DNA from 2 places in the Staphylococcus massiliensis genome. Region 2 is predicted to be linked to the other one. Evidence: a T-box and tRNA genes for the amino acid it is inferred to sense, from the RefSeq annotation. Region 2 holds a T-box; the other holds one or more tRNA genes.

Region 1 (15,569 bases), 200 kb from region 2:
GGTAGCGGAGAAATTCCAATCGAACTTGGAGATAGCTGGTTCTCTCCGAAATAGCTTTAGGGCTAGCCTCAAGTGATGATTATTGGAGGTAGAGCACTGTTTGGACGAGGGGCCCCTCTCGGGTTACCGAATTCAGACAAACTCCGAATGCCAAATAATTTAACTTGGGAGTCAGAACGTGGGTGATAAGGTCCATGTTCGAAAGGGAAAGAGCCCAGACCACCAGCTAAGGTCCCAAAATATATGTTAAGTGGAAAAGGATGTGGCGTTGCCCAGACAACTAGGATGTTGGCTTAGAAGCAGCCATCATTTAAAGAGTGCGTAATAGCTCACTAGTCGAGTGACACTGCGCCGAAAATGTACCGGGGCTAAACATATTACCGAAGCTGTGGATTGTCCTTCGGACAATGGTAGGAGAGCGTTCTAAGGGCGGTGAAGCATGATCGCAAGGACATGTGGAGCGCTTAGAAGTGAGAATGCCGGTGTGAGTAGCGAAAGACGGGTGAGAATCCCGTCCACCGATTGACTAAGGTTTCCAGAGGAAGGCTCGTCCGCTCTGGGTTAGTCGGGTCCTAAGCTGAGGCCGACAGGCGTAGGCGATGGATAACAGGTTGATATTCCTGTACCACCTATTATCGTTTTAAGCGATGGGGGGACGCAGTAGGATAGGCGAAGCGTGCTGTTGGAGTGCACGTCCAAGCAGTAAGACTGAGTGTTAGGCAAATCCGGCACTCATAAGGTTGAGCTGTGATGGGGAGAGGAAATACGTTTCCTCGAGTCGTTGATTTCACACTGCCAAGAAAAGCCTCTAGCTAGATACTTGGTGCCCGTACCGCAAACCGACACAGGTAGTCAAGATGAGAATTCTAAGGTGAGCGAGCGAACTCTCGTTAAGGAACTCGGCAAAATGACCCCGTAACTTCGGGAGAAGGGGTGCTCTTTGGGGTGTATGCCCGGAAGAGCCGCAGTGAATAGGCCCAAGCGACTGTTTATCAAAAACACAGGTCTCTGCTAAACCGTAAGGTGATGTATAGGGGCTGACGCCTGCCCGGTGCTGGAAGGTTAAGAGGAGTGGTTAGCTTCTGCGAAGCCACGAATCGAAGCCCCAGTAAACGGCGGCCGTAACTATAACGGTCCTAAGGTAGCGAAATTCCTTGTCGGGTAAGTTCCGACCCGCACGAAAGGCGTAACGATTTGGGCACTGTCTCAACGAGAGACTCGGTGAAATCATAGTACCTGTGAAGATGCAGGTTACCCGCGACAGGACGGAAAGACCCCGTGGAGCTTTACTGTAGCCTGATATTGAAATTCGGCACAGCTTGTACAGGATAGGTAGGAGCCTTAGAAACGTGAGCGCTAGCTTACGTGGAGGCGTTGGTGGGATACTACCCTAGCTGTGTTGGCTTTCTAACCCGCACCATTTATCATGGTGGGAGACAGTGTCAGGCGGGCAGTTTGACTGGGGCGGTCGCCTCCCAAAGTGTAACGGAGGCGCTCAAAGGTTCCCTCAGAATGGTTGGAAATCATTCATAGAGTGTAAAGGCATAAGGGAGCTTGACTGCGAGACCTACAAGTCGAGCAGGGTCGAAAGACGGACTTAGTGATCCGGTGGTTCCGCATGGAAGGGCCATCGCTCAACGGATAAAAGCTACCCCGGGGATAACAGGCTTATCTCCCCCAAGAGTTCACATCGACGGGGAGGTTTGGCACCTCGATGTCGGCTCATCGCATCCTGGGGCTGTAGTCGGTCCCAAGGGTTGGGCTGTTCGCCCATTAAAGCGGTACGCGAGCTGGGTTCAGAACGTCGTGAGACAGTTCGGTCCCTATCCGTCGTGGGCGTAGGAAATTTGAGAGGAGCTGTCCTTAGTACGAGAGGACCGGGATGGACATACCTCTGGTGTACCAGTTGTCGTGCCAACGGCATAGCTGGGTAGCTATGTATGGACGGGATAAGTGCTGAAAGCATCTAAGCATGAAGCCCCCCTCAAGATGAGATTTCCCAACTTCGGTTATAAGATCCCTCAAAGATGATGAGGTTAATAGGTTCGAGGTGGAAGCGTAGCGATACGTGGAGCTGACGAATACTAATCGATCGAAGACTTAATCAATTTTAAATGTTTTGTCTTGGTTTTATCATTTACTTACTATCTAGTTTTGAATGTATAAGTTACATTCTTATAGTTTGGTGACAATAGCAAAGAGGTCACACCTGTTCCCATGCCGAACACAGAAGTTAAGCTCTTTAGCGCCGATGGTAGTCGGACTTACGTTCCGCAAGAGTAGGACGTTGCCAAGCTATTACATATAGGAGAATTAGCTCAGCTGGGAGAGCATCTGCCTTACAAGCAGAGGGTCGGCGGTTCGAACCCGTCATTCTCCACCATTTAAATATTAGCCGGCCTAGCTCAACTGGTAGAGCAACTGACTTGTAATCAGTAGGTTGGGGGTTCAAGTCCTCTGGCCGGCACCATCTCAAGAGCCATTAGCTCAGTTGGTAGAGCATCTGACTTTTAATCAGAGGGTCAGAGGTTCGAATCCTCTATGGCTCACCATTTAAGCGGGTGTGGCGGAATTGGCAGACGCACTAGACTTAGGATCTAGCGCCTCACGGCGTGGGGGTTCGACTCCCTTCACCCGCATATGCAGAAGTAGTTCAGCGGTAGAATACAACCTTGCCAAGGTTGGGGTCGCGGGTTCGAATCCCGTCTTCTGCTCCATTATTTTGCCGGGGTGGCGGAACTGGCAGACGCACAGGACTTAAAATCCTGCGGTAAGAGATTACCGTACCGGTTCGATTCCGGTCCTCGGCACCATTATTCATTAAAATATATGCGCCCGTAGCTCAACTGGATAGAGCGTTTGACTACGGATCAAAAGGCTATGGGTTCGACTCCTATCGGGCGCATTCATTTATACGGGAAGTAGCTCAGCTTGGTAGAGCACTTGGTTTGGGACCAAGGGGTCGTAGGTTCGAATCCTGTCTTCCCGACTACTAAGTTTTAGTAATGGGGGATTAGCTCAGCTGGGAGAGCGCCTGCTTTGCACGCAGGAGGTCAGCGGTTCGAACCCGCTATTCTCCACCATTTAAATGAAAATAAAGAGAAATAGATAATAGGGCGGCGTAGCTCAGCTGGCTAGAGCGTACGGTTCATACCCGTGAGGTCGGGGGTTCGATCCCCTCCGCCGCCACTAATATTAATTACGGATTATATTTAGGACCTTTAGCTCAGTTGGTTAGAGCTAACGGCTCATAACCGTTCGGTCGCAGGTTCGAATCCTGCAAGGTCCATATAATTTTTGGAGGAATACCCAAGTCCGGCTGAAGGGATCGGTCTTGAAAACCGACAGGGGCTTAACGGCCCGCGGGGGTTCGAATCCCTCTTCCTCCGCCATTTTTATTTAAATACTATTATCGCGGGATGGAGCAGTTCGGTAGCTCGTCGGGCTCATAACCCGAAGGTCGGTGGTTCGAATCCGCCTCCCGCAATTTTATATTTAGGTCCCGTAGTGTAGCGGTTAACACGCCTGCCTGTCACGCAGGAGATCGCGGGTTCGATTCCCGTCGGGACCGCCATTGTTATTATGGTTCAGTAGCTCAGTCGGTAGAGCAAAGGACTGAAAATCCTTGTGTCGGCAGTTCGATTCTGTCCTGAACCATATTGGCCGGCCTAGCTCAACTGGTAGAGCAACTGACTTGTAATCAGTAGGTTGGGGGTTCAAGTCCTCTGGCCGGCACCATCTTGGAGGGGTAGCGAAGTGGCTAAACGCGGCGGACTGTAAATCCGCTCCTTCGGGTTCGGCAGTTCGAATCTGCCCCCCTCCACTCATATCAATAGGGGCATAGTTCAACGGTAGAATAGAGGTCTCCAAAACCTTTGATGTGGGTTCGATTCCTACTGCCCCTGCCATGGCGGTTGTGGCGAAGTGGTTAACGCACCGGATTGTGGTTCCGGCATTCGTGGGTTCGATTCCCATCAACCGCCCTTTATTATTAATGGGCTATAGCCAAGCGGTAAGGCAACGGACTTTGACTCCGTCACGCGCTGGTTCGAATCCAGCTAGCCCAGTTATTGGCGGCATAGCCAAGTGGTAAGGCCGAGGTCTGCAAAACCTCTATTCACCGGTTCAAATCCGGTTGCCGCCTCCATTGATATTTATGCGGGAGTAGTTCAACTCTTAGAACACATTCCTTCCCGGAATGAGATATAGGTGCAAGTCCTATCTTCCGCTCCATTTTAATTTCATATGCGGGAGTAGTTTAATTCTTAGAACACATTCCTTCCCGGAATGAGATATAGGTGTAAGTCCTATCTTCCGCTCCAATTATTACTTCCAGAATGGAAGCTTTTTTTATGCCTTTTTTTAGAAATCTACCATTCAAGTTAACAAACCTTCTTTTTCAAATCTCAATAGTTTAATTCAACCAGTTATTTTAAATGTTAAAATTATATGTATCAGTTATAACTATAAATACTCTATATTCAAGATGTTTATTAACTCATAGTTAAATTAATATGAATATTTGATTAAGTGTATTAAATTTCTTCAATTTTACTAATTAAGTATGCTATAATTAATTTGCAAGACAACATAATTGAATAGGAGGGTTATAGATGAAACTTAAAGCGCTGAGCTCTTTAATCTTTTCTGTAATTATAGCCGGCATGTTCTTCTTAATGAGTAATTCATCTGCTCAAGCAGCTGAACTTCCTTATGCCGATTCTATAAATGAGTTGAAAAGTAGTGTAAGTGATCATCAAGTTGTTCAACACATCGATTCAGCAGTGAATTCTAATCAACAACGCGTTGAACTTGTACGCTTAACGAATTCAGTAGACCAAGGTCAACCTACTGACAACTACAGTGTTAAACAGTCTACTAATTTTCAAACTCAAATTTCAGAGCAGCAAAACGCTTCAGGGCAAGTCAGTCAACAAGCTACACACAACAAAGCCAATCCAACTAATTTAAACGAGACTGGACAAGCTAATCCTTCTCAACAACAAGCAGTTAACCACTATGGTGATAACGAAACTGCCGTTACATCTGTTAACGTAACGAATAACAATTATTACTATTAATATCATCATTTAACATAGATTAAAAGCACTGGACATCGCGTCCAGTGCTTTTTGTTTATCCCCTAATTAAAAGAAAATTACTAATATTACATATTTTAGAATATATATTTACAAATATTAACTTTAAAACTAATATAGAGGATATTGAATTCTATAAGAAAGAAGGTTAATCATGTCATTAAGATATAACAGGATAACTACTATCCTTTTCTTTATAGGGCTTTTCGTGATGATTAGTCTTTATTGTGCGATTCCTATAGAGCAACAAGTTGCTGAAGGTTTGCACGTAGACAAGGGTAGTATCGCGCTTTCAAGTGTATGTTTCTCACTGTCATTTGCGATAGGTTGTTTATTCTATGGTATTCTTTCTGATAAATTCGGACGAAAAGTTGTCATTTCAGCTGGTTTACTTATTTTAACTATTATGACGCTCGCGATTACATTCGCGCAATCATTCCAATACTTCATTATTTTAAGATCATTACAAGGACTATTTGCAGCGACATTCTCACCAGTCGCTTTAACATATGTCACAGAGATGTTTCCTGCACGTAAACGTGTTACAGCAATTAGTTTTATTAGTACTGGTTTCCTTTTAGCAGGTGTCATCGGACAAATTTTTAGTGAGCTTATCGCTTCTTCACTAGGTTGGCAATATGTCTTTCTTATTTTAAGTGTACTTTACTTAGTATCATTAATCGCAGTAATCTTTTTTATACCTAAAAGTCCATACAAACAAGCTGACATTGATATCATTAGCTTCTTTAGTAATTTTAAATCAATTAGTAAAAATAAAAGCATCATTTTAACGTATATTATAGCATTTCTATTATTGATGAGTTTCGTTAATATGTATGCCGTTTTAAATCTTTACTTAAACTCACCTCAGATTAATGCAGGTACTGAAGTCGCATATATCATTAAATTATTAGGTGTCATTGGTATGATACTATCATTAACTTCAGGTAGATTAAGTGACCGTTACAGTGTTAAAACAGTTTTATTCTTTGCCTTATTATTTGGTAGTGTCTTCTTAATTCTACTAGGACTTTCTGAAAACATTCTTATAATAGGGACATTAAGTGTCTTATTCGTTACATGTGTTTCATTCGCTGTTCCAAGCTTAATTTCTAAGATTGGTTTATTAACTAAAGAAAACAAAGGATTCTTCCTTTCAGTTAATACCTTCTTATTATTCTTAGGTACAGCAGTATCTCCAATTATCATTGGTTACATCCAAGCGATTGGCAATTATACAATCATGTTTACGTCGATAGGGGCACTACTATTCATAGGCTTTATCGCGTCAACTTGCTTACCTAAAATTAGATAATAAATTCAAGAACTAGATATGATCTAGTTCTTTTTTATATGCAATTATTTCATAAATTATGTTATCGTATTTAAGTATGCTTATTTACTAAAAGAAACTTATATAAAATATATCATTATGTTATGTTAAATGAAACGTTTTTGGGGTTCTAATCATAGTTTATAAACGAAACGCTCAAGAGGTGATTATATGGAACGTATCGTAGGAATTGGTATCAATATACTTAACTACTTACCTTTATTCGTACTCATCATCTTATTTAATAGCTTAAGCAACTTATTCGCTGGAATGTTTGTGTTAGCGATAACGTCAGTCGTTTTACTATTCGTTTCAGTACTTATGCATAGCTATACAACGAACCACAAACGCTTGTGGTTGGTAAGCATGATCCTAAATGGTTTAAATGTCCTAGTTACGCTTACAACTACGTTCGTCATGTTTGCTTTACAATAACGTCTATTCAAATTGAGTGCTTTTTTACATTATTATCAAGACATCACAGTTAAGACCTTTATTTACCTTTGAAAAGCCCTTTAGAAAAGTTTTACGAAATGAGTTGAATTTCGATTAATGCTTAATTGCAAGGCATTTAAAAAAAGTTCAATAAACACTTAAAAACTTACTTAGTTTATCAAATTAGAAAGGAGTGTCGACGATGAAAAACGTAATGCGATTACTGCAAATATTAAATTACATCTTTCTTATACTATTAATTGTCGCAAGTTACAACAAGGTCGTTGATGGCTTTAGCCTTGTGGCTCTATTCGCCGGTACGTCAATCATCATTTTAATTGTAGATGTTATACTTAGACGCGCTAAGAAAATCTCGGATAGTAGCTTTGTAAGAAACATTCTACTTTGTGTATTAAATTTAGTTATTATTATCCCAATTATTTTTTATTTCATGTGGGTAGGCTTTTAAATTTTATAAAGGTTAATTCATACATTCATACTAAGTTAGAAATGTATAGATTAAAGTGGTCACTTTCAACAATGTAAGAGCAAACATTGAATATCTTTAGCAATTGCTTAGGAAGGTGATGTTATGAATCGTCATATATGCTGGATATTAAATATTTTGAATTATACGCAACTCTCGTTTACGATGGTTATTTTTCAAGATGCGTTTTGGCGTTTGATTGGGGTACCGCTATTCGTAGCAACATCCTTCATATTAGCCTTAGTTTCATCGGGTCTATCAAAGACGTTAAAAAGCCATCATAAGATATGGAAAATTAGTGCGATCTTAAATATAGTTAATATCGTATTAGCCTATATACTCGCTCGATTTTTTATCATGTAGTTTGATTACTAAGCAATCGCACCATATTGACGAAACGTCTAACTAATAGTATAATATATTAAATCAATAAAATATTAATCGATACAAGATTAATATTTTGAACTTCTAAAGGTTAGCCAGTGTGGTGGAATTGGCAGACACGCTAGACTCAAAATCTAGTTCTGAATAAGAGTGCCGGTTCGAGCCCGGCCACTGGTATCAAGAGACGTTTCCTCATTTAATGGGGAAACGTCTTTTTTTGTTAAAACTATTATCAATAGCCATAAAGAGAAAGGAAGGCATTATGAAACCGTTTTTCACGATTATCAGTTTGCTTAATTATATTTACTTTATCATTTCACAAAGTACGCACTTTATATTAGATACGCACAAAGCACTCATACCTATGACTATTTTCCCGGCGATATGCTTAATTTTAATCCTTTTAACGTTTATACCTATGCTTCATAATCGTAGCTGGAAACCAATCGTTATGCTTAATGCGATAGGCTTTGCGATACTAACACCGCTTGTATGGATCATCGCTTGGAACGGACTTCCGTTCTAAGTGCAATAAGATACCGAAATATGCAATCTCCTATTGTAGTTTTACCTGCCTTATACTATGATTATAGATATTGTAAACAAATAGAAGGAGATTATTAACAATGGAAGAATCGAAGTTTTCCTTCAAAAGTTTCTTCAACAATTTACTAAACGCCATTGGTGCTGGGGTAGTAATCGCATTATTACCAAATGCTTTGCTAGGTGAATTGCTGAAGTTCTTTAAGGAAGGGCAACCTTTTTTAGAATTAATTTACCAAATCGTTACAGTTATTCAATTCTTTATGTCATTCATTATTGGTGTGCTTGCTGCGAATGCGCTTAAATTCGGTGGTCCAGGTTCAGCAATGGTAGGAACTGCTTGTATGATTGGTTCTGGTGCGCTTCATTTTCAAGATGGGGCGATTGTTTTAAAAGGTATAGGCGATATTATTAACTTAATTATCGTACTTACGATTGCTTGTTTATTATATATGTTCTTAAATGGAAAGTTCGGCTCATTTGATATGATTATCTTGCCTGTCTTAATACCAGTTGTCAGTGCTGTAATAGGGCTGCTTACGTTGCCACATGTTTCAAAGGTAACGAAAGCGCTAGGTCAACTGATCAATGGTTTCACAGAACTTAATCCGTTATTAATGAGTATTCTAATCGCTGTATTCTACTCATTATTTATGGTGACACCGATTTCTTTAGTCGCTATCGCAACTGCGATTAGTTTAACAGGGCTAGGCAGTGGTGCTGCCAATATGGGTATTGTTGCAGCCTGCGTAACGTTTATATTCGGTTCACTACGTATTAATGCTACAGGTATTAACCTGATCCTTATTGTCGGTGCAGCTAAGATGATGATTCCTGTTTACTTTAAACATCCAATTATCGCGGTGCCATTATTTATAAATGGTGTCATCGCCGGTATCATCACCTATTTAATCGGCATTAAAGGAACGCCAATGTCAGCTGGCTTTGGTTATACTGGATTAGTCGGTCCACTCAATGCATTAAATCGCATGGACGGGGATACGACTATGAATATCATCTTACTCATTTTTGGTTATTTCATTATACCTTTCGTGTGCGGCTTTATTGTCCACCAGGTTTGTAAGAAGTGGTTACCAGGCTACGATGACAAGATATTTAAATTCGAAACAGTTAAATAACCTACATGCACCATCGATTTTCCCTTTTGAAAAGCCACGTGCGTTTAATAAGTCTGATTTAGATGACCTGAGATCTTAGCATCTCAGGTCTTTTTCTATATGAAAAGGGAATTTAAAAAAATATGAATTAAATATTGCATAATAATTCATGTGGTTGTATAATCATTAATCATAATAGAGGAGGGGCTGCCATGACAACATCACGAATTTACACCAAGATTATGTCAGTCATATTAATGTTACTGCTCATCGTGAGTTCATTAACAAGTCAAGCTTTAGGAAAAGAAACGGACAAAACATGGGAAGATATAAAGAAACGAGGGGTCTTACGTGTCGGATTATCCGCTGATTACGCGCCATATGAATTTGAGAAACAAATTAATGGTAAACGTGAATATGTAGGTATTGATATTGAAGTAGCGAAACGTATCGCAAAGGATTTAGGTGTTGAACTTCAAATCGTGAATATGCAATTCGATACGTTACTCGGCGCACTTAAAACAGGCAAGGTAGATTTATTAATTTCAGCATTAACGCCTACAGCCGAACGTAAGAAGGAAGTGGACTTTTCCATAGATTATATGGAAGTTCCACAGAAGATGATCATGAAAAAGAAAGATAAGGATACGTTCAAAGATATCAAAGACTTTAATGGCAAGAAGGTAGGTGCGCAAAAGCAATCGACCCAAGAAGAACTTGTTAAGAATGAGTTACCTGACTCAGACCTTCAAGCTCTAGCTCGTGTACCTGAACTTATACTGTCATTAAAGACAGGGAAAATTGACGGTTTAGCAATTGAAGGGCCTGTAGCAGAAGCATATTTAATGAAGAATCCAGAATTAACCTTCGCACCAGGGGAATTTGATACGAAAGATAAAGGAACGGCGATCGCGATGCCTAAATCATCTCCAATCTTAATGGCAAAAGTGAATACAGTTCTAAAAGATATTATGGATAAAGGCCTCATTGATCAATATAAGGAAAAGGCTGGTAAAGCAATGTTAGATGATGGTTCGTTCTTGGCGAAGTACGGCGGGTTCTTAGCAACAGGTTTAAAGAACACGATCATCGTTTCTATAATAGGTGTACTTGCAGGTGCAATATTAGGTGGGCTCATTGCCTTAATGAAATTAAGTCCTTTCATACCTTTAAAATGGCTAGCAGTCGTATACATCGAATTTATTCGAGGGACACCGTTACTCGTTCAAGTATTCTTAGTGTTCTTCGGAACGACAGCGGTACTTGGTTTAGATATTTCAGCACTCGTATGTGGGATTATCGCATTAATTATCAATAGTGCCGCATATATCGCGGAAATTATACGTGCTGGTATTAACGCAGTTGATAAAGGTCAAATGGAAGCGGCACGTAGTTTAGGGCTCAATTATAAACAATCTATGAAAGCGGTCATCATGCCACAAGCAATCAAGAATATCTTACCTGCACTTGGTAATGAATTCGTCACAGTCATTAAAGAATCATCCATTGTTTCAATTATAGGTGTGAGCGAAATTATGTATAACGCCCAAGTCATTCAAGGTGCCTCTTTTGATCCTTTCACACCACTCATAATTGCGGCATTATTCTACTTTGTACTAACGTTCACACTATCTCGATTACTAGCTTATATTGAAGGGAGAATGAGTGTCAGTGATTAAAATTAACCAATTATACAAATCATTTCAAACGAACGCGATTTTAAAGGGGATTGATTTAGATATTCATCAAGGGGAAGTCGTAGCGATTATAGGACCTTCAGGTAGTGGTAAAAGTACGCTATTACGCTGCATGAATCTACTCGAAACACCGACTAAAGGTCAGGTCATTATAAATGGTCAAGATGTAACGTTAAAGGGACGAACATCGATAAGCTCCGTCAGAAGCTCGGTATGGTATTCCAGAACTTTAATCTCTTCCCACATAAGACCGTGGTTGAAAATCTTGTATTAGCACCAACATTATTGAATCAGGCTTCAACGTCAGAACTTAAGACGAAGGCACTCGCACTTCTTGAGAAGGTCGGCTTAGAAGATAAGGCGGATAGTTATCCTTCTACACTTTCCGGTGGGCAAAAGCAACTTGTCGCAATCGCACGAGCGTTAATGATGAATCCTGAGGTACTTCTATTTGATGAACCAACTTCAGCACTTGACCCTGAAGTCGTAGGCGAAGTTTTAGCCGTTATGAAGCAACTTGCGAAAGAAGGTATGACGATGGTTATTGTAACCCATGAGATGACATTCGCGCGAGAGGTTAGTGACAAAGTAATCTTTATGGCAGATGGCCAAATTGTTGAAGCGGGTGAACCAGAGTCGCTATTTATGAAACCGAGTCATGAACGAACGAAGCAATTTCTAAATCGCGTTTTATAAGCATATGAAAACCGTTAGGGTAGTTAAACTATTCGAACGGTTCTTCTTTTTGAAAAGGGCTTGAGACTTATTAAACAATTCTCTTAAACAGCATGCTTTCCTGGGGCATGGCCGGAGCCTGTAGTCTCCGGTCTCATGCTATTCCCCTAGGAGTCAGCTGATTTGAGAATTGCAAACAATAAAGTTTAAATGCTCTATTTCACAACTTATGTCTCAAGCTAAACAAATTATTTAGATTCGAAAGGGCATCAATTTCTTAAAGGGCTTTTCAAGTGGGGATGGAGAAAAAGTCTGTAACGATACATACGCTCACTGTAAAATATGATAAAATTAATACGTCAATTTCTACGGAGGGATAAGATGGATACTCGTGTATTGAAGGATGAAATCATTGCATATGCACATGAAATCGGGATCGATGAGATTGGTTTTACGACTGCGGATCCATTTGATGAGCTGAAACAACGGTTAAAGGCATATCATGAAAAAGGGTACGCTTCAGGATTTGAAGCAACGGATGATATTGAGTTAAGAACGAATCCTAAGTTTAGTCTACCAACTGCACGTTCAATTATCGCGATTGCGGTAGGCTATCCGAATAAATTACCGAACGCACCACGTAGTAAGCGTGGTGATCGTCGTGGTATGTTTGCGCGTGCGTCTTGGGGTATGGACTATCATAGTATCATGCGTATTCGCTTAAATAAGTTAGCTGACTTTATTAAAGCGCGCGTGCCTGATGTTGATATTCAGTCTATGGTTGATACGGGTGTGTTATCCGACAGAGCTGTTGCTGAACGTGCTGGACTTGGTTATGCCGCTAAAAATGGTTTCATTCTAAATCAGAAATTAGGTACATGGACGTATCTCGGTGAAATGCTCGTGAGTATTCCGTTTGAACCGGATGATCCTATTATGGATAGTTGCGGTGACTGTACGATTTGTATCGACCGATGTCCGACAGGTGCTTTAGTAGGTGACGGGTCATTAAACAGTCAGAAGTGCATCAGCTTTCTAACGCAAACGAAAGGTTACATGCCTGATGAATATCGTTACAAGATCGGTAACCGTCTTTATGGTTGCGACACGTGTCAGCAAGTGTGTCCGAAGAATAGAGGTATTAATACGACGCAAGAAGATATTGTGCTTGAGCCTGAAACATTGAAACCCCGTCTTGTTCCGTTACTTCAAATGTCTAATCGCGAATTCAAGGAGACGTATGGTCATTTAGCAGGTGCGTGGCGCGGTAAGAAACCGATTCAGCGTAATGCGATCTTAGCGCTCGCGCATTTTAAAGAAGTGGACGCGGTTCCTACTTTAAAGGGCGTGGCAGAAAACGATGCACGTCCAATGATACGCGCTACCGCTTACTGGGCGATTGGACAAATACTAGGTGATGATGCGAAAGGTTACATCGATTCACAGTATGATAATGAAATTGAAGAAGTTCAAACTGAAATGTTAAAAGGATTACAAAAAAGGAGTTAGTTTTATGACAAATCATGTAGTACTCTATCAACCTGAAATTCCAGCGAATACAGGTAATATCGCGAGAACGTGTGCGGCGACGAATACGAAACTACATTTAATTAAGCCACTCGGTTTTAGTACGGATGATAAAATGTTACGTCGTGCAGGGTTAGACTATTGGAAATTTGTTGATATTACGTATTATGATAGTATTGAAGCATTTTTTGAACAAACAGATGGCGACTATTTCTTATTAACGAAATTTGGTTCTAAGCCACATACGACTCAAGACTTTGGTGACGTATCAAAGGATTATTACTTTATCTTTGGTAAGGAAACGACAGGTCTTCCAAGTTGGGTGAAAGAGAAGTATGAAAATACTGCTTTACGTCTACCGATGACAGACAATGTACGAGCATTAAACTTATCGAATACTGCAGCTATTCTAATCTATGAAGCTTTACGCCAACAAGACTATCCAGAAATTCAATAAGGAGTCCTATTTATGAATCATTATGTCATTGCCAATGCGCGTATTTACACAGAATATAAGACGATCCATCACGGTTACATCGAAATTGCACAAGGTACTATTAAACGTATCGCAGAAGGTGACTACAACGGTGACTTAGAGGTCGTGGATGCTAAAGGTCACCACGTGTTGCCTGGCTTTATCGATATTCATATTCATGGTGGCTATGGTCACGATGCGATGGATGCCGACGCGGCTGGTTTAAAGCATTTGTCTCAACAGTTACTTTCAGAAGGGACAACAAGTTATTTACCGACTACCATGACGCAATCGTTTGATGCCATTGAAAAGGCCTTAACGGCCATTGCTAGTTATCACGAGCAAGCACCAGTGGATCATGCAGAAATATTAGGTGTTCACTTAGAAGGTCCGTTCATTTCAGAACATAAAGTTGGTGCACAAAATCCTAAATTCGTCAGACGACCAAGTGTTAATGATTTAGAACATTTATATGATGTGTCGAAACAAATGATTAAGATTGTAACGATTGCACCTGAGGTTGAAGGTGCGATTGAAACGATTGAACATTTAAGTGATCGTATCATCTTTTCATTAGGACATTCTGTAGCGACGTTTGAAGAGACGAATACTGCGATTGCGAAAGGTGCAAGACATATCACGCATTTATACAATGCAGGCCAAGGATTCAATCATAGAGCGCCAGGGCTTTTCGGGGCGGCTTGGACGAATCCTCTAGCACATACGGAATTAATCGTTGATGGTGTACATTCCCATCCTGAAGCGGTGAACATTGCGTATCAAATGAAAACGAACCGTCGCTTTTATTTAATTACCGATGCGATGCGCGCAAAAGGCATGCCAGATGGAGAATATGACTTAGGCGGTCAAAACGTGATCGTGAAAAATAACGAAGCACGCTTAGAAAGCGGTTCATTAGCCGGTAGTATCTTAAAGATGAATGAAGGATTAGCGAATTTAATGCGTTTCACACATGCATCTTTAGAAGATTTATGGCGCGTAACAAGTTATAATCAAGCCAAGGCATTAAATATTCATCATCAAAAGGGTAGTATTGAAGTAGGTAAAGATGCAGACCTTGTCGTATTAGATGATGAGATTAATGTTTTAAAAACTATTAAAAATGGGTATATAGCTTATAATAAGTGACAAAACTGAAACTGATTGAAATAAGAGGAGTGTATATCATGGCAATGAACTTTAAAGTCTTTGGAAACAAAGAATTAACAACAGCATACGTAGCTGACATTATGAGAAAACAATTTAATAATAATCCAACTTCTATCGTAGGTGTGCACATTCAAGAAGAAGATATGCATATTTTAGACGAATTAAAAAAAGATGTTGATAGACATCCAGTTGATTTCAGCCAAATCGAAATTTTAGATTACGACAATAATGGTTCATTCTACAAAGCACTAGGTGTACCGAATAAACAAATTCACTCACTTCAATATAATGAAAACGTTGAAAATTATATTAAGGACAAAGTTAAGACTAAAGACAACAAAGGTAAATTAATATTTCAAGTTGTTTCAGTTGATGCAAAAGGCAGTTTAAACCTAAAAGTTGATTCTAACTTAATGAATGCGCGCGAGGTTATGGTTGTTGCAACTGGTGCAAACAAAGCTGACTTCATTAAGAAATTATATGAAGAGAATGGTAGTAGCTTCGAACCAGCTGGCCTTAATAACCACCGTATGGTTAATGTTATTTTAGACGAAGAAGCAGCACGCGGCTTACCTGAAGATGTGAAAACATACTTTACGCAACACTTTGCTTAATTAAGGAGATGA
Region 2 (15,569 bases):
TTAGAAAAGTCCACGTCTTTAACGGAATCTAATGTGTCCGCAATCGTGTATAAGAGTTCATCAATATTCTCTCGTGTAAATGACGAAACTGGAATAATCTTAACGTCTTGATCTTTAGTTTGAGACTTAAACGTTTCAAGTTGTTCTTCTGCGCCTGGAATATCCATTTTATTAGCAACAATAATTTGAGGGCGATCTTCAAGTCGTTGTTCATAAGCCTTAAGTTCATTATTGATCGTGACATAGTCTTGGTAAGGTTCGCGGCCTTCCATGCCACTCATATCGATAACATGAACAATAACTTTCGTACGCTCTACGTGTCTTAAAAATTGATGACCTAAACCTACGCCGGTTGAAGCACCTTCAATTAAACCTGGTAGGTCAGCCATAACAAAGCTACGGCTATCTTTCGTTGAAACGACACCTAAATTAGGTTTAATTGTAGTGAAGTGGTACGCACCGATTTTCGGCTTGGCTTTTGACACAATAGAAAGTAACGTAGATTTACCTACGCTTGGGAAACCGACTAAACCAACGTCAGCGAGTAGTTTTAACTCTAGGGTAACTTCGATTTCTTCACCTGGTTCACCATTCTCACTGAAGTCTGGTGCAGGGTTTTTAGGTGATGCGAATCTAGAGTTACCGCGTCCGCCACGACCACCTTTAGCGATTACAGCTTGTTGACCATGTTCAACTAGGTCAGCTAACACGTTATCGGAATCAACTGGTTTAATAATTGTACCTGGTGGGACTCTTAAAATGAGGTCATCAGCATTTCTACCATGCATGTTACTACTTTGACCGTTCTCACCTTTTTTAGCTTTAAATTGTCTTTGATATCTAAAGTCAAGAAGTGTACGTAGGCCTTCGTCTACTTCGAATACAACTGAAGCACCTTTACCACCATCGCCACCAGCTGGGCCACCGAATGGTACGTATTTTTCTCGTCTAAAAGCAGTGATACCATTACCTCCATCACCAGCTTTTAAAAATATTTTTACCTGATCGACAAACATGTTGTCACCTCTTTCTTGTCTATTTCCGTACATAATCTATTTAATTATATCATTTTCAAGAAAATTACAAAATGAATGTAGTAACTCATACGTTATTTGCCAAAAATAAAGCTCGGGACAAAATGGATTTGTTCCGAGCTTAACTTCGTTATAAAAGATTTATGTCTTTAACAAATTATTCAGCTACTGCGTATACAGAAACTTGCTTTTTGTTACGACCTTTACGTTCGAATTTAACAACGCCATCAATCTTGGCGAATAATGTATCATCGCCACCGCGACCTACATTTTCACCTGGGTGAATCTTAGTTCCACGTTGGCGGAAGATAATGCCACCACTTCTAACAGCTTGACCGTCAGCACGTTTAGCACCTAAACGTTTTGATTCAGAGTCACGACCGTTCTTTGTAGAACTTACCCCTTTTTTCGATGCAAAAAATTGTAAGTTTAATTTTAGCATGAGTTACACCTCACTTATAATTTAGTTTAATATATGCTTTGTATTCGTCTTCTAAAGTCTGTAATGAGACCAACATTGCTTGTAATATCAACTGAGCTTCTTTATTATTCGTATCAACACTTCTTATATGGAAGTAGCCACCATCGTCTTCATAATCGATATCTGGTTTCTCACTCGTTAATCCAATAATTGCGTTAACACTACCGAATAATACGGCTGAAGCGCCTGCACAAACGATGTCCTTTCCATGCTCATCAAAATCAGCATGACCATCCATAATCACGTCTGTGACTTGACCTTCATCATTTAAAGATATATCAACAGTAATCATAATTAAGCGTTGATTTTGTCGATAGTTAATTTAGTGAAAGGTTGACGATGGCCTTTTTTACGTTTGTAATCTTTTCTACGTTTGTAAGTGAATACAGTGATTTTCTTACCGCGACCTTGTTTGTTAACTGTCGCTGTAACTGTTGCACCTTCAACTGTTGGCGCACCAACTTTAACTGAATCTCCACCTACGAATAAAACTTTATCAAATGTAAAAGCGTCACCTTCGTTAGCATCTACTTTCTCAACGTAGATTTCTTGACCTTCTTCTACTTTGATTTGTTTACCGCCTGTTTCAATAATAGCAAACATACTTTGCACCTCCTGTATAATAAGTCACGCCAAAAACAGGTGACAAAAGTGTACTTAAACCTGATTTCGAGCGGTTGTACGTAGCTATTGAACTACTCAACTACTGCATAATAACATTACGCATGACGTCTGTCAATCTTTGATTGAACTTTTTCTATAACTTTCATCACGATTGGGAACATGATGAGTAACAAGATGAAATTCATGATAAATGTTGGAATAAGTCTATATAAGATAAAGCTTATAGGTTTTACATCTATCAGACCTACCATCGCGTACACAGCAAAGATAAAGAGTTCAAATAGAAATGTTAAGGCTAATATCAACGCAAATAGCATTTCGTAATCTCTGTAGAAGACCTTTACGAAATAGTGAACCAATAACACAAATATGAGATAGCCAAATAAATACAAGCCATAAAGCTGACCAAAGTACAGGTCAATAAAGATTCCAAAGAATGTGGCGAAGATAAGACTGAACCTCACATCTTTATACACCGAAATAATCATGAGGAATAAAAAGAATAAATGCGGCGCAAATACAATTTTTTGACCGAAAATGAAAATTGGTGATAAAAACGTAAGCAACGTATCTATAAAGAATAATAGGATACCAATTAAAACGTAGTACAGCACTCTCATGGTTACTCACCACGCTCTTCTTCTGAAGGAATTGACTTAGGATCACGCTTCGCAATGTATACGTGATTTAAATCTTTCATCGTTGCTGCAGGCTTAACTCTAACTTGTTTAGATAAACCATATTGCTCATTTTCAACTTTAGTTACTTCACCAATGAAAAGCCCTTTCGGTAATTGGTCTGCTAAACCACTTGTTACAACTTTGTCGCCTTCTTTAATTTTCTTACTATTATCGATATCACTAATCACAAGTTCATTGGATTCTTCTTCGTAATGATCGATTAAACCAAACACATTATCATCTTCATGTTGGATATTTACAGATAATTTACCAGCACGTGACTTAGTCGTGATCATTTCTACCTGGGATGAGTATTGGTTAACCTTTGAAATACGACCTACTAATCCAGAAGCTGTCATAACAGCCATATTCGAATCAATGCCAGCTTTTTCACCCTTATCGATTACGATACGGTTCATCCATTGATCCGGGTTACGCGCTAACACAGTCGCTGAAATAGGCTCATATTTCGATATATCTTTGATGTCTAATTCTTTTTCGTACTTCTTATTCTCTGCCTCTAATCTTTGGTTCTGCGCTTCTAGCTGTTTAACTTTGTCATCGGCTTCTGGTTGTTCATCCTTAAAGTTAAATAAATCACCTATAGCACCTGTAACAATATGTGCAGGGTATGTAAAAGCCCGTTGTCCAAACGAAACCGTATCGCCTGCATATTGTTCTACCGGTGATTGATGTTGAGAACGGATAGATAATCCTATAAGTGAAATAAATAATATCAAACCACACAGAAACACGATGAGTTTGTTATTTTTCAAAAAATTAGACAAACCGAACACCTCTATTAACAATATGTATTTTTTAAGTTCTTATATTATTTTATATTACAATTTAGCCTAAATAAAGTAGTATGATGAGAAAGTTATAAAATTCAGTTAAGTCTATGCGGTATGCGTAAATCATTATGGTACAAAAAAAGAGTAAGACCTTATAAGCCTTACCCTAAACATTTAAATTTATGCTTCTTTGTCGTTGTCATTGTCGTCAGATTCTTTGTTGTCTTTTTCTTCGTCTTCTTTATAAAGTACTTCGTCTTGACGCCACTTAGCGAATAGGTTTTGCGCTTTGGCTTGTTCATTACTTTGTTGTGCTTTATCTTCAGACATTCAAATCACCTAAACCTTTTTAGTTCTTTATAAACAAAGGTTACCGTAATTCGAAATAACTTTCAAATAATCTATTTTTGATATGCTTCAGCAGGTTTCATTTCTATAGAATGACCAAGGTTTTCCATATCTTGAGTCATTTCTTGCTCTGTCGCATAAACACGTATTTGGTCCTCACCAAACTTATAGACAATAAACTGCGAATCTCGCTTACCTACAATATATTCGTCATCGTAACCCATTTCTGATAGTCCTGTTACTGACATAAATTCAGATTTATTTAACCATTGAAATACATTTTTAGTTTGACCTAATGGTACGTTTTGAAAGAATTCATTACCTTCAAGCGAATAACTGACACCGTTTTGAGGCACCGGTGCACCATTATTGTTCATTTGTTCCGTGTTTTGGTCACTAAATGGATTCCATGGTTGCTTTTTTAGAAAAGGTGCGTGATTTAAAGCGATATATACCACAAATAAGATTATAGCAAGGGCAATTAGATTTTTTATCATACGAAATATAAATCGCATATTATCCCCCTCCTTTATTCAACGAACCAAATTATATCAAATGGAAATTTGTGTAACATCGGACTCTAGGCGTATAATATAATTTACTGTAGACTGATGACAGCTTTATACAGCTTAGATAAGATATACTTAAAGGAGAGAGAAACGTATGAACATCTTAATTGCACTGATTGTCATCTTTTTAGTTGTACTTCTATTTAAATTTAGCCTACAAGTGTTTCGATTTATAATTAAACTATGCATTCTTGCACTTGTATTATATTTAGTTTATCAAGGTGTAACTTTAATGATGTGATTTTAGAACACTTTACCGATTACAATGATACATACGATCTATAAACGGGGCTGGGACATAATACTACAATTCCCTTAAACAGCATGCTTTCCTGGGGCATGGCCGGAGCCTGTAGTCTCCGGTCTCATGCTACTCCCCTAGGAGTCAGCTGTTTTGAGAATTGTGTGAAATAAAGCTCAAATGCTCTATTTCACAACTTATGTCCCAGCCTCGCTATTTTATTTGATAGCCTTTAACTTAGTAAAGAAAAAGTATGTTATGAGAATAAGTACTGCCCACACGACTCCCACAATGAGCCCACTTAAAATGTGAATTAAAATGGACTTAGTGATACCAATTACAAACCATTTGATGAGGACACCAATCGTTAACGAGACCATCGAAATAAGCAAGGTGTTCCGAATCCTTGAGATATTTAAAGTCAAATTTTGTTGGTGTAGCTTGTAAATGTAGAATACTGGTGTTAATAATGCGATCAATATGATGAAATTCATAGATGTACCTCCTAAACACCATTATTATACTGTATTTTACGTATATTAACTAAGCATTTTCGCCATCTATATAGCCTTCTTCTGATAAACTCACAAATCTTTGTTGACCGATAATAATATGATCTAACAATTCAATACCTATCGCAACACCGCATTCACACAGACGTTTAGTCGTACGAATATCTTCTTTAGACGGCGTAGGGTCTCCTGAAGGATGATTATGTGCGACGATAATCGCATGCGCAGCACATTTCACAGCTTCTTTAAATACTTCACGTGGATGAACGAGCGAAGCGTTTAACGTCCCTATAAACAAGGTTTTTTCATGGATGATTTGATTCTTACTATTCAGGAAGAGTGCTACGAAATGTTCTTGTTCAAGGTCAGTCATTCTCCCTTCAAGATACATTAACACGTCATGAGGTGACTTAATAAACACCTTATCGTTCAGAGACTGTGAGTTCATACGTCGACCTAATTCAAATGCGGCTTTTAATACGATGGCCTTATGCGCGCCAATTCCTTTGATTGCTTGTAATTCATGTAAGCTTACATTAGAGAGTTGTTTTAAATCTCTTGAATGTTTTACGACTTCTTGGGCGAGTTCCACACTTGAAAAGCCCTTTCGTCCAGTATTAATTAAAATGGCAAGTAATTCACTATTCGATAAACTGTTGGGGCCTTGGGAAACAAAACGTTCTTTAGGCTTTTCATTAGATGCAAGTTGATTTAAATTCCCCATAAACTAACCTCCGATGTATAAATTAATCATTTCAAAGTAAGTGTTCAAAAATAGGAAGGCAGCAAATACAAACGGAATTAACGGCACACCTTTTATTTTACGACGCTTAAATGCCATTAAGATTAAGGCAAATATACCACCGAGTATAAATGTAAACATAAAGAGCATCATAAATTCGTATAGAGGTAGCCCCATTAAAAGCACACACAGTAGTTTAATATCACCATAGCCAATAGATGCTCGACTAATAGCATAAAGCATATGTAATCCTAAAATAATACTTACTTTAATGAAAATGTCTTCAAAAACGTAAGGAGAAAAATATATGATGAGTATCGACAATAAGATAAGCATATGGTCAGGCACCATTTGTGATCGAATGTCGTACATAGAAAGTGCAAGTAAAAAGAATATAAAGAGTAAATAAAGTTCAGTTTGAAAATGAACTTGAATGTAAGATGGCAATGTGATGCATGCAATTATTAAAATTTCACCAACTAAATACAAGCGTGATAAAGGTTTATCACAACAATGCGTTCGCCCTTTGAGTAAGAGATAACTAACGACGGGAATAAGATCTCTTTTTCTAAGCGTTGAACGACATGCGTCGCATTTAGAGCGCGATGTGAAATATTTAAATTTAAGATCAACTACAAAGCATAGTTGATATAAGAAGCTGAACATCAATGAACTTAACAGAATTAATAAAACATACATAACATCGACCACCTTGAAATAAGCATACCACATTGCGTCTAATAATATAACAATAATATTTAATTTTTATTAAAATAAATAAAAAGATACACTTTATCCAAAACTGCATCTTAACTTACATATAAAACGCCAAAAAAAGAGGTTAGAGCGATATGTCGCCCTAACCTCTTCTATTTAAGTTAATAACTTAAGAAATGTTTTCAATCCTTTACCCTTACAAACGCTACGCTGTTCCGAAAACATCATCGTATATCTAAAGGGCTTTTCAAGGGGATTAAAATTTCATATTTAATTTAACTTCGCTAATAAAATATAGACTTCCAACAATTAATAAACCTGGTCCTTCGTATTCTTTGATGAATGTTTGATAGTCGTGAATTAAGGCCTTGTTATCATGTTCGACTTCGTCATATAACGTATGACGTGGTAGTGCTTTAGGGAAGTCGAAATCCGTAACATTGAACGTTGTCGCGATTTGAGATAACTGATGAATCATAGATTGAACAGGTTTACCGTCTATCGCCGCAAACAATACGTCTACCTGATCAAGATGATAATAGTCACGAATACTCTTTACCGAGGCTTCAATACTCTCAGTATTATGTGCACCATCTAAAATGATTAATGGTGATTCGCTAACTTGTTCTAAACGCCCTGTCCAATTAACCGCTTCAATGCCGTCTATCATCTTATTGAAATCGAGTTCAACGATGCCTGCTTCTTTAAGCTCTAACAGCGCAGTAATTGCTAATGAAGCGTTCTCTTTTTGATGATCACCAATCATATTCAGCACTAAATTCTCAAGTTCATAGTCTTTATAGCGATACGTGAATTCATCATCTTCTGAGATAACCGTGATTTCTCGACCAATTTCAATCGCTTTCGCATTACTCTTCTCTGCGAACTCGCGAATGTATTTCAGAGCGTCTGGATCTTTGACTGAATATATCACTGGCGTATCTTCTTTAATGATATGTGCTTTATCACGGGCGATATCAAGGTATGTTTGACCTAAAATGTCAGTATGATCTAAACCGATGCTTGTTAAGATAGACATGATCGGCTTAAAGACGTTTGTTGAATCATTTTTAACACCGAGACCAGCTTCCACAATAACGAAATCTACAGGTCTGATTTGACCAAAGTATAAGAACATCATTGTAGTAATGATTTCAAATTCTGTTGCCGTACCAAGATCTGTTTCAACGCTTAATGCCTCACATATCGGTTTAACACGCGCTACAAGATCTACAAGTTCATCATTCGTGATAGGATGACCGTTAAAACTGATACGTTCGTTAAACGTTTCAATATATGGAGACGTAAACGTTCCAACGTCATAACCATTGTCGACAAGCGCACTCTTTAAATAGGAAACAGTTGATCCTTTACCATTCGTGCCACCAACGTGAATACCTCGTATTTGACGCTCAGGATGGTCTAGTTGCTCTAGCATCCATTCCATGCGTTTAACACCAGGTTTTATTCCAAAATTCTTTTGCTCATGTATCCAATATAAGCTGTCTAGGTAATTCATAGTAAGACTCCTATACGTTTAATTGTTCTATTCTTGATTTTACACCATCGTATTTCTCTTGGTAATCTTTTTGTTTATCACGTTCAGCTTGGATAATTTTTTCTGGTGCTTTATTAACGAAGTTTTCGTTAGCTAATTTGTTTTCAACGCGGTCTAATTCTTTTTGCCATTTTTCAAGTTCTTTTTCCAAACGTTTACGCTCTTTATCCATATCGATTAAACCTTCTAATGGTAAAATCACTTCCCCTGCAGTCACTACTGATGTCATAGCCTTTTCAGGAATCTCAACATCAGTATCAATAACGAGTTCGTTTGGATTACAGAATCGCTCGATGTAGTCGCGGTTGTCGTTTAGAACTGCTTTAACATTGTCGTCTTTAGCTTGAATACGAATCGGAATTTCTTTAGAAAGTGGTGTATCCACTTCTAAACGAGACTGACGTACTGCTTTGATAATTTCTACGAGATGTTCCATCGTCGTTTTACTATCTTCAAATTGAAGTGACGTATCGACTTTCGGCCAAGATGCGGTAACAATAGAGTCACCTTGATGTGGTAAGTTTTGCCAAATATGTTCCGTTACAAATGGCATAAATGGATGTAACATACGCATAATTTGATCTAATGTATAACTTAATACAGAACGTGTTGTTTGTTTACGCGCTTCGTCGTCACCATTCATCGGGATCTTACTCATTTCGATATACCAATCACAGAATTCATCCCAAATAAAGTTGTATAAGTTACGACCAACTTCACCGAATTCATACTTATCACTTAAATCTGTAACCGTCTGAATCGTTTCATTTAAACGCGTTAAAATCCATTTATCTGCTAGTGATAATTCACCACTTAAGTCAATATCTTCATACTTAAAGTCTTCACCAATATTCATTAAGCTAAATCGTGCAGCGTTCCAGATCTTATTAATGAAGTTCCATACAGATTCAACCTTTTCAGTTGAGTAACGTAAGTCGTGGCCTGGTGATGAACCTGTAGCTAAGAAGTAACGTAAGCTATCTGCACCGTATTCATCGATAACATCCATTGGGTCTACACCATTACCTAATGATTTACTCATTTTACGGCCATCTTCAGCACGTACTAAGCCGTGTAATAACACGTCGTTGAATGGTTTTTGATTTGTAAATTCTAAACCTTGGAATATCATGCGTGCTACCCAGAAGAATATGATGTCATAACCTGTCACAAGCACGTTAGTTGGGTAGAAGCGTTTATAATCTGCGCTATCTTCATCTGGCCAACCAAGCGTTGAGAACGGCCATAACGCACTTGAGAACCATGTATCTAAAACGTCTGGATCTTGCGTCCAATTCTCAATGTCTTCAGGTGGCGTTTCTGAAACGTATAATTCGTTTGTTTCATTATGATACCAAGCTGGAATTTGATGACCCCACCATAACTGTCTAGAAATAGTCCAGTCTCTAATTTCATTCATCCATCTCGCAAAGGTCTTTTCAAAACGAGGCGGAACGAATTCGATACGTTCATCAGTATCTTGGTTGTTAAGCGAACGCTCAGCAAGCGGCTTCATCTTAACGAACCATTGCGTTGAAAGATAAGGTTCCACAATCGCGCCACTACGTTCTGAGTGACCAACTGAGTGCATATGACTTTCAATCTTGATAACTAAACCTTCGTCTTCAAGGTCTTTAACAAGTTGCTTACGACATTCAAAGCGATCCATACCCTCGTATTTATCCGCTTTATCGTTCATGCAACCAGATTCATCCATTACAACAATGCGTTCTAAATCATGGCGATTACCGATTTCAAAGTCGTTCGGGTCGTGTGCAGGCGTAACTTTCATCGCACCACTACCGAATTCCATATCAACGTAATCATCCGCAATAACTGGTAACTTACGACCTACAATCGGTAACGTCACATACTTACCAATAACGTCTTGATAACGCGCGTCATCAGGGTTAACCACAATCGCTGTATCACCAAGCATTGTTTCAGGACGAGTCGTCGCGATCTCAATATATCCATCGCCATCCGCATATGGATACTTAAAGTGATAGAATTTACCTTCAACGTCTTCGTGAATCACTTCAATATCAGATAAAGCCGTACGCGCTTTAGGATCCCAGTTAATAATACGTTCGCCGCGATAAATCAGACCTTTGTTATACATATCCACAAAGACTTTCTTAACAGCCTTACTTAAACCTTCATCTAAAGTAAAGCGCTCACGACTATAATCTAAGCCTAGACCAAGTTTCGCCCATTGTTCACGAATAAATGACGCATACTCCTCTTTCCAGTCCCAAGCCTTTTCCATAAATTTGTCGCGACCAATGTCATGACGTGAAATACCTTGTTCTTGCATCTTAGCTTCCACTTTAGCTTGCGTCGCAATACCAGCATGGTCCATACCTGGTAAATATAATGTGTCATAACCTTGCATACGTTTCATACGCGTAATCATATCTTGTAACGTTGTATCCCATGCATGACCTAAATGTAAACGACCTGTCACATTCGGAGGCGGGATCACAATCGTGTATGTTTCTTTAGATTCATCTTGTCCTGCTTTGAAAAGCCCTTGGTCTAACCATTTTTGATAACGACCACTTTCAACTTCATTTGGATTATATTTAGGCTTCATTTCCATATCAAAAACCTCCTTAAAATATAAAAAACACCCGTCCATAATAGGACGGATGTTCCGTGGTACCACCTATATTCGACATAATAACAACGTATTATGAAGCACTCCAATTTGATTAACGCTCAATCACGCTTTTACCTAGTCTTTCCCATTTCAGCAAAAGTTATCTCGGGCTACCTTCAATTATGAACGCTATGTACTCACAGCACACGTACACTCTCTTAAAACGTCACATAACATACTCTTCCCTAAACTATATTCATCTACTTTAATATAGTATACTGATATTGGTCATAAGTCAATATACGGGAGGTTGCTACACATGAACCCTTGTGCTTTTGGAACGAAAGATCCTATCTATATCGCATATCACGACAACGTTTGGGGACAACCCATGTATAATTCAAAAGACTTGTTTAAATTAATTGCCCTTGAATCACAGCACGCCGGTCTTTCCTGGTTAACGATACTTAAGAAAAAGGAAAGCTATGAAGACGCCTTTCATCAATTTGAACCTACTAAAGTTGCTGAAATGACTGAAGCTGACATCGATGAATTAATGTCGTTTCCTAATATTGTGCATAATCGCAAGAAATTAGAAGCCATTGTCTCTCAAGCAAAAGGCTTTCTAAAGATTGAAGCAGAATTTGGAAGTTTTAGCGATTTTCTATGGTCATATGTAGACCATGAACCTATTAATTTTAAATTTAAAACACGAGAAGAACGTGAAGCTATTACAGTTGATGAACGTGCTAAACGCTTATCTAAGGATCTTAAGACATATGGCTTTAAGTTTTTAGGACCGGTAACTGTTTACTCCTTTATGGAAGCTTGTGGGATGTACAATGGACATCTTGTAGATTGCCCTAACAACCCTGAGAACAAATAAAAAGCAGGAATGAGCTTATACCTCATTCCTGCTTTTTTTGATTCATGTATTTTAAATAATAGCCAACTAGAGGCGCGATGATAAACAAGATAAAGAAAATTCTAAAGATGTGATAGCTTGAAATCATCGCCACATCTGCGCCTACTTCTAATGCAACGAGTATAATCTGGCTCATGCCTCCAGGTGCAGCACCTAAGAACAACTCATTAATAGATTGATGATTAAAGAAATGTAATACGATCACCATAAGTAAAGCCGTTAAAATAAGCATGATATTTTGAAAGGCAATTGCAATCGCGATACGCCCTTTTAAATCATTTAGTAAGTTCGATATTTGTAGCCCAATTCGAATCATATAAATAATTTGCGCAATGGCGATTAACCACGGGTCTAGCGTAAACGTGATTTCCGTTGATAAATTCCACACGATAAGCACAACAATCGGTGCTAATAAGATTTTAGTTGGGAATTTGATTGCTTTCATGATGTAATATACGACAACGATACCTGCTACAAGTATCAACACATGCCAAATATTAAGCGTCTCAGTTAGATACGACGTGTCAAAGCTCGATTGGTTCTTAGCATCCTTTTCCTGGAAGAGAAATGATAATAAAGGTACCAACATCACGACGAAGATAATGCGTGAAGTTTGCGTCAAACTCACGATCAACATATTCGCTTTCTTATTCTCTTCAGCCATGACAAGCATTTGGCTGAGCGCACCTGGGATAACACTTAGTATCGCCGTTTCTCGATTGATGCCCGCTATCTTTCTGAAAGGTATAGAAATGATTAACGCAAGCATAAGCAATAAGATACTTACTAATATAATAGAAATCCAATCATCTTTGATATCACCGATTACGGTCTTCGTAAATGACGTTCCAATTTGAATGCCGAGTGCTATTAACCCAAGGTTACTTAGCCATGTCGGCCATTTAATTTGCATCTTGAAAAGCTTCGTACAAATTAAACTTGCAATAATGGGACCGAACATCCAAGGTAATATGATATGTAATGCTTGTAGGATAAAGCCACATACGACAGATAATAGTAAGATGATTACTTTATTGAGATCACTTCGTTTCAAATCATCCCTCCTAATAAAGCTTAAATGAGCCTATCTAAAAAAATAAAAGTATATCTGGTTTAAAACGTATTTTATTAAAACAATTCCAATAAACAGCATGCTTTCCTGGGGCGTGGCCTGAGCCTGTAGTCTCTAAAGTCCAACTCAAACTTCCAGTTTGCTAGTTGGACTTACAAAGTAGCATTGCTACTTTGCACCACGCTTAAGCCCCGGCTTGTATAGCTTGATAATTTGCTTACGCAAATTCCTTTGCCGGGGCCCCACCCCTAGGAGTCAGCTGTTTAAGGAATTGTAATACCAGTATCTTTAATGCTATAAGGGCTAGTTTTAATTAAATCTAATTGAATTGTCTTTAAAAGTATTAGAGAATGCAAGCTTTGAGACTCCCGTGGCACTGTGAGGAAGGGAGATCCAAGCGAAGCTTTAGCTCAAAGCGACGCCACAGGAAGGTCCCTTGCATAGAGGATTGCATGAGCAATCCAACAAGCTAAGTAAGCAAGGCATAGCGAAAAGCAAACCATTCTCTAATAAATATAAACAACCAAACTACAATTAAATACTAAAAAAGACCCAAGACATTCAGAGCATTTAAGCTAAAATGCCTTGGATCAAACGTTATCTTACAATCGCCCTTTTATTAAAACGAAAGTTAAACAATACGACTTAACGCTGTATCAAAAGCTTGAATTGTTTTCTCAATATCGTCCTTAGTATGCGCCATTGATAAGAACGTACCTTCGAATTGAGATGGCGGTAAGAAGACACCTTCTTTAGCCATTTCACGATACATATTACTAAATAATTCTAAATCACTTTTGTTTGCTTCATCAAAATTTGTTACAGGACCTTCGTTTAAGAAGTAACCAATCATTGAGCCAGCACGGTTTACTGTAATTGGTACGTTATGCTTACTAAATACCTCTTTAAGACCTTCTTCTAATAAGTCACCGAGTTCGTTAAAGTATTCGTAACTTTCTTCAGTTAACTGACTTAACGTTTCATAACCACTTGTCATTGCGAGTGGGTTACCTGATAGTGTACCTGCTTGATAGATATCACCAACTGGCGCAATATGGTCCATAATTTCAGCTTTACCGCCGATAGCGCCTACCGGTAAGCCACCGCCAATGACTTTTCCTAAACAAGTTAAATCAGGTGTCACACCGAAATAACCTTGCGCACAGTTATAGCCTACTCTAAATCCAGTCATCACTTCGTCAAAGATAAGTAATGAACCATGTTCTTTAGTGATGTCACGTAGATGTTCTAAGAAGCCATCTTTAGGCGGCACAACACCCATGTTACCTGCTACTGGCTCGACGATAACACCTGCAATATCGTCACCAAACTCTTCGAACGCTACTTTGATGGCATCGAAGTCATTATAAGGAACTGTAATTGTGTTCTGAGCGATACCTTCAGGGACACCTGGAGAATCAGGTAAACCTAATGTCGCTACGCCAGAACCTGCTTTAATTAGTAATGAGTCACTATGACCGTGGTAGCAACCTTCGAATTTAACGATCTTATTACGACCTGTATAACCACGAGCTAAACGTAACGTATCAAGTGTCGCTTCAGTACCTGATGACACCATACGTACCTTCTCAATAGATGGTACACGTTCAATAACAAGTTCAGCTAACTTATTCTCTTCTAAAGTTGACGTACCAAAGCTTGTACCTTTATCGATAGATTGATGTAATTTCTCGATAACTTGAGGATTCTTGTGTCCTAGGATTAAAGGTCCCCAGCTTAACACATAATCGATATATTCATTACCATCGATATCATAAATTTTAGACCCTTCACCATGATCCATAAAGATGGCTGGTGTATCTACAGATTTAAATGCACGAACGGGGCTATTAACACCACCTGGCATTAGTTTTTCAGCTTTCTGATGAGCTTCAATTGATTGATTGTAACGCATGAATTGGCCTCCTTATTGATTTAAATAACGACAAATGTCTTTAGCAAAGTACGTAATAATCATATCTGCGCCTGCACGCTTCATTGAAATCATTTGTTCCATAACAACTTTCTCTTCATCGATCCAACCATTTAAAGCTGCCGCTTTCGTCATACTATATTCACCGCTTACATTATAAGCAACAACTGGTACATTCGTACGGTTACGCACATCGCGAATGATATCTAAATAACTTAAAGCAGGTTTCACAATCATCATGTCACAACCTTCTTTCAAGTCACTTTCTAATTCGCGGAATGCTTCTAAGCGATTAGCAGGATCCATTTGATACGTCTTACGGTCACCAAATGATGGTGTTGATTCTGCGGCGTCTCTGAACGGTCCAAAGAAGCTTGACGCATATTTAATACCGTAACTCATAATTGGCACATATTCATAACCCGCTTCATCTAAACCTTTACGTATCGTCGCCACAAAGCCATCCATCATATTACTTGGCGCGATAATATCTGCACCTGCTTCTACTTGAGATACAGCCGTCTTAACAAGTAAGTCTAGTGATTTATCATTATCGACATCTTTTTTATCCGGGTCAATTACACCACAATGACCGTGGTCCGTATACTCACAAAGACATGTATCCGCAACAACTAACATGTCATCATAAAGCGATTTAGAAATGCGTGTTGCCTCTTGAATGACACCATGATTATGGTAAGCACCTGTACCTACATCATCTTTCTCATTAGGTACAC

Evidence for each region. The T-box of region 2 lies ahead of ACF3N8_RS07240 (valine--tRNA ligase). A T-box ahead of a tRNA ligase gene usually reads a tRNA of that ligase, here a tRNA-Val.
Region 1: it encodes a tRNA-Val, which carries the amino acid that the T-box ahead of ACF3N8_RS07240 (valine--tRNA ligase) is inferred to sense. The anticodon was not compared.

The regions. Positions count from the first base shown of each region.
Region 1 is NZ_CP171119.1:1,289,491-1,305,059, forward strand. It holds rRNA gene ACF3N8_RS06180 (23S ribosomal RNA) at 1-2,108, shown strand, start outside; rRNA gene rrf (5S ribosomal RNA) at 2,182-2,296, shown strand; tRNA gene ACF3N8_RS06190 (tRNA-Val) at 2,308-2,383, shown strand; tRNA gene ACF3N8_RS06195 (tRNA-Thr) at 2,395-2,470, shown strand; tRNA gene ACF3N8_RS06200 (tRNA-Lys) at 2,477-2,552, shown strand; tRNA gene ACF3N8_RS06205 (tRNA-Leu) at 2,558-2,639, shown strand; tRNA gene ACF3N8_RS06210 (tRNA-Gly) at 2,643-2,717, shown strand; tRNA gene ACF3N8_RS06215 (tRNA-Leu) at 2,725-2,813, shown strand; tRNA gene ACF3N8_RS06220 (tRNA-Arg) at 2,832-2,905, shown strand; tRNA gene ACF3N8_RS06225 (tRNA-Pro) at 2,916-2,989, shown strand; tRNA gene ACF3N8_RS06230 (tRNA-Ala) at 3,008-3,083, shown strand; tRNA gene ACF3N8_RS06235 (tRNA-Met) at 3,116-3,189, shown strand; tRNA gene ACF3N8_RS06240 (tRNA-Ile) at 3,216-3,289, shown strand; tRNA gene ACF3N8_RS06245 (tRNA-Ser) at 3,300-3,392, shown strand; tRNA gene ACF3N8_RS06250 (tRNA-Met) at 3,414-3,487, shown strand; tRNA gene ACF3N8_RS06255 (tRNA-Asp) at 3,499-3,574, shown strand; tRNA gene ACF3N8_RS06260 (tRNA-Phe) at 3,585-3,657, shown strand; tRNA gene ACF3N8_RS06265 (tRNA-Thr) at 3,663-3,738, shown strand; tRNA gene ACF3N8_RS06270 (tRNA-Tyr) at 3,743-3,823, shown strand; tRNA gene ACF3N8_RS06275 (tRNA-Trp) at 3,835-3,908, shown strand; tRNA gene ACF3N8_RS06280 (tRNA-His) at 3,911-3,983, shown strand; tRNA gene ACF3N8_RS06285 (tRNA-Gln) at 3,996-4,067, shown strand; tRNA gene ACF3N8_RS06290 (tRNA-Cys) at 4,073-4,147, shown strand; tRNA gene ACF3N8_RS06295 (tRNA-Gly) at 4,159-4,233, shown strand; tRNA gene ACF3N8_RS06300 (tRNA-Gly) at 4,248-4,322, shown strand; gene ACF3N8_RS06305 (hypothetical protein) at 4,614-5,081, shown strand; gene ACF3N8_RS06310 (MFS transporter) at 5,254-6,414, shown strand; gene ACF3N8_RS06315 (hypothetical protein) at 6,604-6,867, shown strand; gene ACF3N8_RS06320 (hypothetical protein) at 7,070-7,336, shown strand; tRNA gene ACF3N8_RS06325 (tRNA-Leu) at 7,833-7,915, shown strand; gene ACF3N8_RS06330 (hypothetical protein) at 8,001-8,264, shown strand; gene ACF3N8_RS06335 (PTS transporter subunit IIC) at 8,365-9,420, shown strand; gene ACF3N8_RS06340 (ABC transporter substrate-binding protein/permease) at 9,612-11,078, shown strand; partial or broken gene ACF3N8_RS06345 (amino acid ABC transporter ATP-binding protein) at 11,071-11,504, shown strand; gene ACF3N8_RS06350 (hypothetical protein) at 11,508-11,792, shown strand; gene queG (tRNA epoxyqueuosine(34) reductase QueG) at 12,153-13,280, shown strand; gene trmL (tRNA (uridine(34)/cytosine(34)/5-carboxymethylaminomethyluridine(34)-2'-O)-methyltransferase TrmL) at 13,285-13,755, shown strand; gene nagA (N-acetylglucosamine-6-phosphate deacetylase) at 13,768-14,922, shown strand; gene ACF3N8_RS06370 (6-phosphogluconolactonase) at 14,961-15,557, shown strand.
Region 2 is NZ_CP171119.1:1,487,168-1,502,736, reverse strand. It holds gene obgE (GTPase ObgE) at 1-1,016, opposite strand, end outside; gene rpmA (50S ribosomal protein L27) at 1,192-1,476, opposite strand; gene ACF3N8_RS07295 (ribosomal-processing cysteine protease Prp) at 1,487-1,807, opposite strand; gene rplU (50S ribosomal protein L21) at 1,810-2,118, opposite strand; ribosomal protein L21 leader region at 2,131-2,204, opposite strand; gene mreD (rod shape-determining protein MreD) at 2,235-2,759, opposite strand; gene mreC (rod shape-determining protein MreC) at 2,762-3,607, opposite strand; gene ACF3N8_RS07275 (hypothetical protein) at 3,794-3,943, opposite strand; gene ACF3N8_RS07270 (DUF4930 family protein) at 4,015-4,476, opposite strand; gene ACF3N8_RS07265 (hypothetical protein) at 4,625-4,771, shown strand; gene ACF3N8_RS07260 (hypothetical protein) at 4,990-5,265, opposite strand; gene radC (DNA repair protein RadC) at 5,315-6,007, opposite strand; gene ACF3N8_RS07250 (A24 family peptidase) at 6,011-6,724, opposite strand; gene ACF3N8_RS07245 (bifunctional folylpolyglutamate synthase/dihydrofolate synthase) at 6,999-8,261, opposite strand; gene ACF3N8_RS07240 (valine--tRNA ligase) at 8,272-10,902, opposite strand; T-box leader at 10,941-11,163, opposite strand; gene ACF3N8_RS07235 (DNA-3-methyladenine glycosylase I) at 11,222-11,788, shown strand; gene ACF3N8_RS07230 (AbrB family transcriptional regulator) at 11,811-12,881, opposite strand; gene hemL (glutamate-1-semialdehyde 2,1-aminomutase) at 13,531-14,814, opposite strand; gene hemB (porphobilinogen synthase) at 14,827-15,569, opposite strand, start outside.